2 linked regions of the Hyphomicrobium denitrificans ATCC 51888 genome follow. The protein of the gene in region 1 interacts with the protein of each later gene in a pairwise test. Links are inferred from orthologs where the notes say so. Each region holds a gene or a part of one and is shown on either strand. Other genes may lie near its edges.

The links. The genes of interacting proteins can lie anywhere in the genome.
Region 2: the proteins of rlmN (region 1) and ftsZ interact in binary tests that used the Escherichia coli proteins (3 or more experiments, as listed by UniProt). The link is inferred for Hyphomicrobium denitrificans ATCC 51888 from one-to-one orthologs.

The regions. Positions count from the first base shown.
Region 1 is NC_014313.1:3,415,510-3,418,626, forward strand. What follows is about bases 147-3,099. They hold rlmN (dual-specificity RNA methyltransferase RlmN), read right to left. Parts: upstream 2,250-3,099; coding sequence 1,044-2,249; downstream 147-1,043. Other genes in these bases: HDEN_RS16535 (hypothetical protein), read right to left, coding at 284-943; hslU (ATP-dependent protease ATPase subunit HslU), read right to left, coding at 2,489-3,099. Also shown: HDEN_RS16530 (hypothetical protein), read right to left, coding at 1-64; more of hslU, read right to left, coding at 3,100-3,117.
Region 2 is NC_014313.1:251,671-254,680, forward strand. Bases 117-2,962 are described here. They hold ftsZ (cell division protein FtsZ), read left to right. Parts: upstream 117-652; coding sequence 653-2,272; downstream 2,273-2,962. Other genes in these bases: ftsA (cell division protein FtsA), read left to right, coding at 117-583; lpxC (UDP-3-O-acyl-N-acetylglucosamine deacetylase), read left to right, coding at 2,541-2,962. Outside these bases: more of ftsA, read left to right, coding at 1-116; more of lpxC, read left to right, coding at 2,963-3,010. UniProt on the Escherichia coli protein: Essential cell division protein that forms a contractile ring structure (Z ring) at the future cell division site. The regulation of the ring assembly controls the timing and the location of cell division.

The sequences.
Region 1 (3,117 bases):
TAACCAACTCGTCATTGAGCTTGCTCTGCCACGCAATCTGGGCAGCAAATGTCGCCTGGCCCATTTCAAAAAGGGCTTCGGTGGCCTTTTGCAGGCATCGGAAATGGAGCGCAAAATCGAACACGGGCGAGTCCCCCGAAAACCCGATCTTAGCATATCTGTTGCATTGCAGCAATCATGATGCGGCACGGTAAGACAGCGTCAGAAGCGATGGAAATTGCTGGCGAGTTGAGCAATCAACGTTTCCCAGCCCAAAAATTTTGTTGCGGATAGGACGCGGAGCCTAGCGCTTCTCGCTGCTTGCAGGGCCTTTGGTCCCGCCTTCAGCATCGTGGTTGGCTGTCTCGTCTGCTCGGAAGCTCAGGCGTTTCAGCAGCGTGCGATAGGTCGGACGCGGGGTTACCAGGGACGGCGATTGGCGGACGGGAGCAGGGTCGACGGTCAAGGCATCGCTGGGCGGTTGATCGGCAACGTCGGCGGAAGATGGGGGATGGGCTGTCTCGACCGGCGCGCGACCTGCGAACTGGCCTGCCGCGAGCCAATAGACGAAGCCAGCGACGAAGCCTGTCGTCAGAAATGCTTTCAGCGCGTAGTTGTTGAAGATCGTCGGCTCGCCCTGAACCTCGCTCGCATATTGCGCGAGAAAACCGAGTGACGCGATCGCGACGCCGCCGATGAGATAGAAGGGAAGGCGGCGCAGCGAGAAGATTTCGCCGAGGCCTCCGACGATCAGCGCGAAGATGCAGGCGAAGATCGCCACATGCGTCGCGGTCAGCAGCGCCAGCTCGAACGTTTCCCCGGCCGTGCGCGGCAAGCGGCTCATCGGCTGATTCAGGACTTCGCTCGGGGTGTTGACGAACAACATCGTGACGAACCCCGCCGCGATGCTCGCGAGGATGAACCCGAACGCCACCCGGGCGACCGATCCCAGGAACTTCAACACTCGACCCTGCCCTGACCCGTCTTACACAAGGGATCAATTTACAGGGGCTAAGCTCAAGGTCTCAATAGAATTATCGGTGCCGGGCGGTGGAAGGTCCGGCTTATGCCTTCTCGGCACCACTGCGGCGTTCGCTGGCGCTGAGGCGCAGGCTTTCCGAACGCAATTGTCCGCAGGCGGCGAGGATATCGCGGCCGCGCGGCGTGCGGACAGGGCTGGCGTAGCCCGCCCGGTTCACGACCTCGGCGAAGCGCTCGATCGTTTCCCAATCGGAGCATTCGTAACGTGTATTGGGCCACGGATTGAACGGGATCAGGTTGATCTTCGCCGGAATGCCCGCGAGTAGCTTCACCAGGGCGCGGGCCTCGGCGAGGCTGTCGTTGACGCCTTTCAGCATCACGTATTCGAACGTGATGCGGCGGGCGTTCGACAGGCCCGGATAATCGCGGCAAGCCTGCATCAGCTCGGCGATCGGATATTTGCGATTGATCGGCACCAGTTCGTCGCGCAGCGCGTCGTTGGTGGCGTGCAGCGAGATCGCGAGCATGGTGTCGGCTTCTTCGCCCCACCGCGGAATTTCAGGGACGACCCCCGAGGTCGACAGCGTGATGCGCCGTTTCGAGAGCGCGAGGCCGTCGCCGTCGGACGCGACTTCCATCGCGGCTTTGACATTGTCGAAATTGTAGAGCGGTTCGCCCATGCCCATCAGCACGACGTTGGTGATCTTGCGTTCGCTGGCGGGAAGCAGGCGGCCGTCGTCCGGGCCTTTCGCGCCGGGCCAGTCGCCGATGCGGTCGCGCGCGAGCATGATCTGCCCGACGATTTCCTGGGCTTCGAGATTGCGCACGAGGCGCTGCGTTCCGGTATGGCAGAACGAGCATGTCAGCGTGCAGCCAACCTGGCTCGAAATGCAGAGCGTGCCGCGATCGCTTTCCGGGATGTAGACGGTCTCGACTTCCGGCGGGCGGGCTTCGTGCCCACGCTTGGCGAGACGCAGCAGCCACTTGCGCGTGCCGTCGACGGAAATCTGCTCCGAGATGATCTCCGGGCGATCGAGCGTATAGATGGCATCGAGCTGACGGCGCAGATCTTTCGAGACGTCGGTCATGTCCTCGAAGCGCGTGATGCCGCGCACGTATATCCAGCTCCATAGCTGGTTAACGCGCATGTTGAGCTGCTTTTCCGGAACGCCGCCAGCGGCGAGCGCTTCCTTCAGGCGCGCGCGCGTCAAGCCCGCGAGCGAGCGCTTCTCAGCGGCGGGCTCGGCCGGGATTTGTGCGTCGATTTCAACCAGTGGGGCAGCAGTCATGACGAAAATGGCTTCGAGCTTCGGGGAATGCGCACTTTTACAGGCGTTCGCGGGGAATGGATAGCGGGCACAATTGTCGTCACTAGAGCCGTCATCCTCGAACGGACGAGCAGAGCGAGGACGTTCGGGGATCCAGCGTAAAGTGTGCCGCAGGCTCCATATTATGTGTCTTTGACGAGCCCTACGCTGGATCCCCGACCTTCGACATGGCTGCGCCATGCTCGGTCGAGGATGACGAATTACAGGATAAATCGGCTGAGATCGGCGTTTTTCGAGAGCTGGCCGACGCGTTGCGTCACATAGGCGCCGTCGATCGCGAGCGTCTGACCGTTGCGGTCGGAGGCTTCGAAGGAGATGTCGTCGAGGACGCGTTCGAGGACGGTTTGTAGACGGCGGGCGCCGATGTTCTCGACGGTCGAGTTCACTTCAACCGCAGCGTCGGCGATGGCGTCGATCGCCTCGGGTTTGAATTCGAGTGTGACGCCTTCCGTTTCCATCAGCGCGACGTACTGCTTGATCAGGCTCGCGTGCGGCTCGGTCAGGATGCGCTTCAAGTCGTCCCGCGTCAGCGCGTTGAGCTCGACGCGGATCGGCAGGCGGCCCTGCAGCTCGGGAAGCAGGTCCGATGGTTTCGACACGTGAAACGCGCCGGATGCGATGAACAGGATGTGGTCGGTTTTCACCGGGCCGTACTTGGTCGAGACCGTCGTGCCTTCGATGAGCGGGAGGAGATCGCGCTGGACGCCTTCGCGCGAGACGTCGGCGCCGCCGCGCGTGCCATCGCCGCGCGAGCAGATCTTGTCGATCTCGTCAAGGAAGACGATGCCGTCGTTCTGGACTGCCGCGACGGCCTCGGCCGTGATCTGAT
Region 2 (3,010 bases), 3.2 Mb from region 1 along the record:
CTTTGCCGATGGTGTTTTCGCCGGCGTCGAGGCGATCCCGGTCGGCGGCCAGCATCTGACGTACGACATCGCCAGGGCGTTGCAGACGCCACTCGCAGAAGCCGAGCGAATCAAAACGCTTTATGGCACACTGCTCAATGCCCAGTCCGACGAGCACGAATCGATTTCCTATCCGGTGGCCGGAGAGGAAGACGAGGGAAGCTTCGAAACCACCAAGGCGCGGCTGACGGCGATCATCCGGCCGCGCGTGCAACAGCTCTTGGGACTCGTGCGCGAGCGCTTGGCGCTCAATGCGGCGGGCCGATTCGCGGGAGACAAGATCGTTCTGACGGGCGGAGCCAGCCAACTCCTCGGACTTTCGGAATTCGTCGCCAACGAATTCGGCAGGCACGTGCGTGTCGGTCGGCCTCAGGACCTCGTCGGGCTGAACGCCAGCCTCGGGGGACCGCAACTCGCGACGCTTTCCGGGCTCGCGGTTCTCAGCGCCCGGGGAAGCAACGAATTGAGTACGCCATCTCAGCGCAAGGGTTCGAAGCAAGGATATCTCGGCCGTGTCGGAACGTGGCTGAAGCACGCATTCTGATTTTTGGACTGACTAAGGTGCCGGAGCCGTTCCGGAGCGACTTCGACGATTATCAAATTTGAGGGTGCCATGAGCATCAAGCTGCAACTGCCGACGCTGGTCGATATGAAGCCGAGGTTGACCGTCATCGGGGTCGGAGGCGCGGGCTGCAACGCGGTCAACAACATGATCGCGGCCGGACTGCAGGGCGTCGAGTTCGTCGTTGCCAACACGGATGCGCAATCGCTCGCGGCATCGAGCGCCGAATACCGGGTTCAGCTCGGAGCCAACCTGACCGAGGGGCTCGGCGCCGGGTCGCGGCCGGAAATCGGAGAAGCGGCGGCGGAGGAAGCCATCGCCGAACTTCGTTCGCATATCGCCGGATCGCATATGGTTTTCATCGCCGCTGGAATGGGCGGCGGAACGGGAACGGGGGCCGCGACGGTCATCGCGCGGGCAGCGCGCGAGGTCGGGGCTCTGACAGTCGGCGTGGTCTGCAAGCCGTTCGCGTTCGAAGGCGCGCGGCGGATGCGCATCGCCGAAGCCGGGGTGCAGTCGCTGCGCCAGCACGTCGATACGCTGATCGTCATCCCGAACCAGAACCTGTTCCGGATCGCCAACGAGCGGACGACGTTCGCGGAAGCGTTCGTGCTGGCCGACCAGGTCCTCTATTCCGGCGTCGCCTGCATCGTCGAGCTGGTGCTCAAGGAAGGCTTGATCAACCTCGATTTCGCCGACGTTCGCACCATCATGAGCAATATGGGCGCAGCCATGATGGGAACCGGCGAGGCGACGGGCGAACGCCGCGCCGTTCTCGCCGCCGAGGAAGCCATCGCCAATCCGCTGCTCGACGACGTGACCTTGCGCGGCGCGCGCGGTCTGCTGCTGTCGATTTCGGGCGGGCGCGACATGACCCTTTACGAGGTCGACGAGGCGGCGAGCCGAATTCGCCAGGAAGTCGATCCCGAGGCCAATATCATCGTCGGCGCTACGTTCGACGAGCAGCTGGGCGACCGAATCCGGGTTTCGATCGTCGCGTCCGGCATGAATCGCCCGAACGAGCAGATCGCAGCGCCGCGTGCGCCGCAGCCGGGATTTGTTCCCAATCAAGCGCCGGCTCCGGCCGCACGGCCCGCTCATCCGGCTCAGCCCACAGAATCTTTCGCGCCGCAGAATCCCGCAACCGTACCTGCACCGCCAGGAGATCTACAGCGTCGACTTGCGGAGGCGTTGCAGCCGGCGGCGCCAACTATCCAGAATTATTCTAATCCGAGCGAAAGCGAATCACGCCCGACTCAACGCGACAGCTGGATCGCTCCCGGCAACGTGATGATCGAAGACGGGCTCGAGAATTTTCCGCCGCTCACGGGAAATGCATTGTTGCGGACGCCGCCGTTGCCGTCAGCAGGCGTTGGATCGTCCGCGACTCATTCTTTCGAACCGCAAGCGCCGGCTGAATTTCAGCGTACGTCGCGTCGCCTCCCTGCGATCGAAGATTTTCCTCCGCAGGCGCAGAAGGAATGGAATGCGCATCACGGCGCCGCCGCCGGGGGACGTGCAGAATCGTCAACAAAATCTGGCCTTTTTGGACGTTTGGCAAATCTCAGCCGCAGCGTGAAGTCCGGTCAGCATAGGGACGGCTCGCGGTCGTCCGATGATGACATGGATGCGGGTGCGAAGCAGATTGTCGGCAGCAGAGAGCGGCGCTAAATCGGCGCCTGCATCAAGTCGCAAAGAGCGTCAAGTCGAGTTGCTAAGACGTAACAGAGTGTAAGAAAGCGTGATTTGTCGGTGTTAAGCGAAGCAGTTAGCTTTTGTGCATCGACTTCTTGTGCTGAACCTTTAGACAGTACTGACACGGCCAAACAAGGTCGGCGGGCTGGCAAAAATAAGAAGGCACAGCGCACAGGTCAGGGGGTGGTCGGCCGCATTAATGCTGGGGAGCAGCGGCCCACCAATAAATGAGGGACGGCGCTGTATGTCGAATCGATTCATCGGTGCGCGGCAAACCACGCTTGCCCGCGAAATCCAGTTGACAGGCACGGGGGTGCACAGCGGAGCTCCGGTATCACTTACACTGCATCCAGCAGAAGCTGATACTGGGCTCCGCTTTCTCGTTACGAAACGAGGAAGAGTCATTTCGGAAATCGCGGCGCACGTTGCCAATGTCAAAAATCTGACGCTCTGCACCGTTATTGGTGATGAAGCAGGTACGACGGTCGGAACCGTCGAGCATCTTCTCGCCGCTTTGCGTGGTCTCTCGATTGATAATCTCTATATCGAGATCGACAGCAAAGAAGTTCCGATCATGGACGGCAGCTCGGCGGAATTCGTCGAGGCGATCGACCGGGTCGGCATCCGGGAGCTTTCCGAGCCCCGCAAATACATCAAAGTTCTGAAATCGGTTCGTGTCGAAGAAGGCGGCTGCTGGGGCTCGCTTGAGCCTTA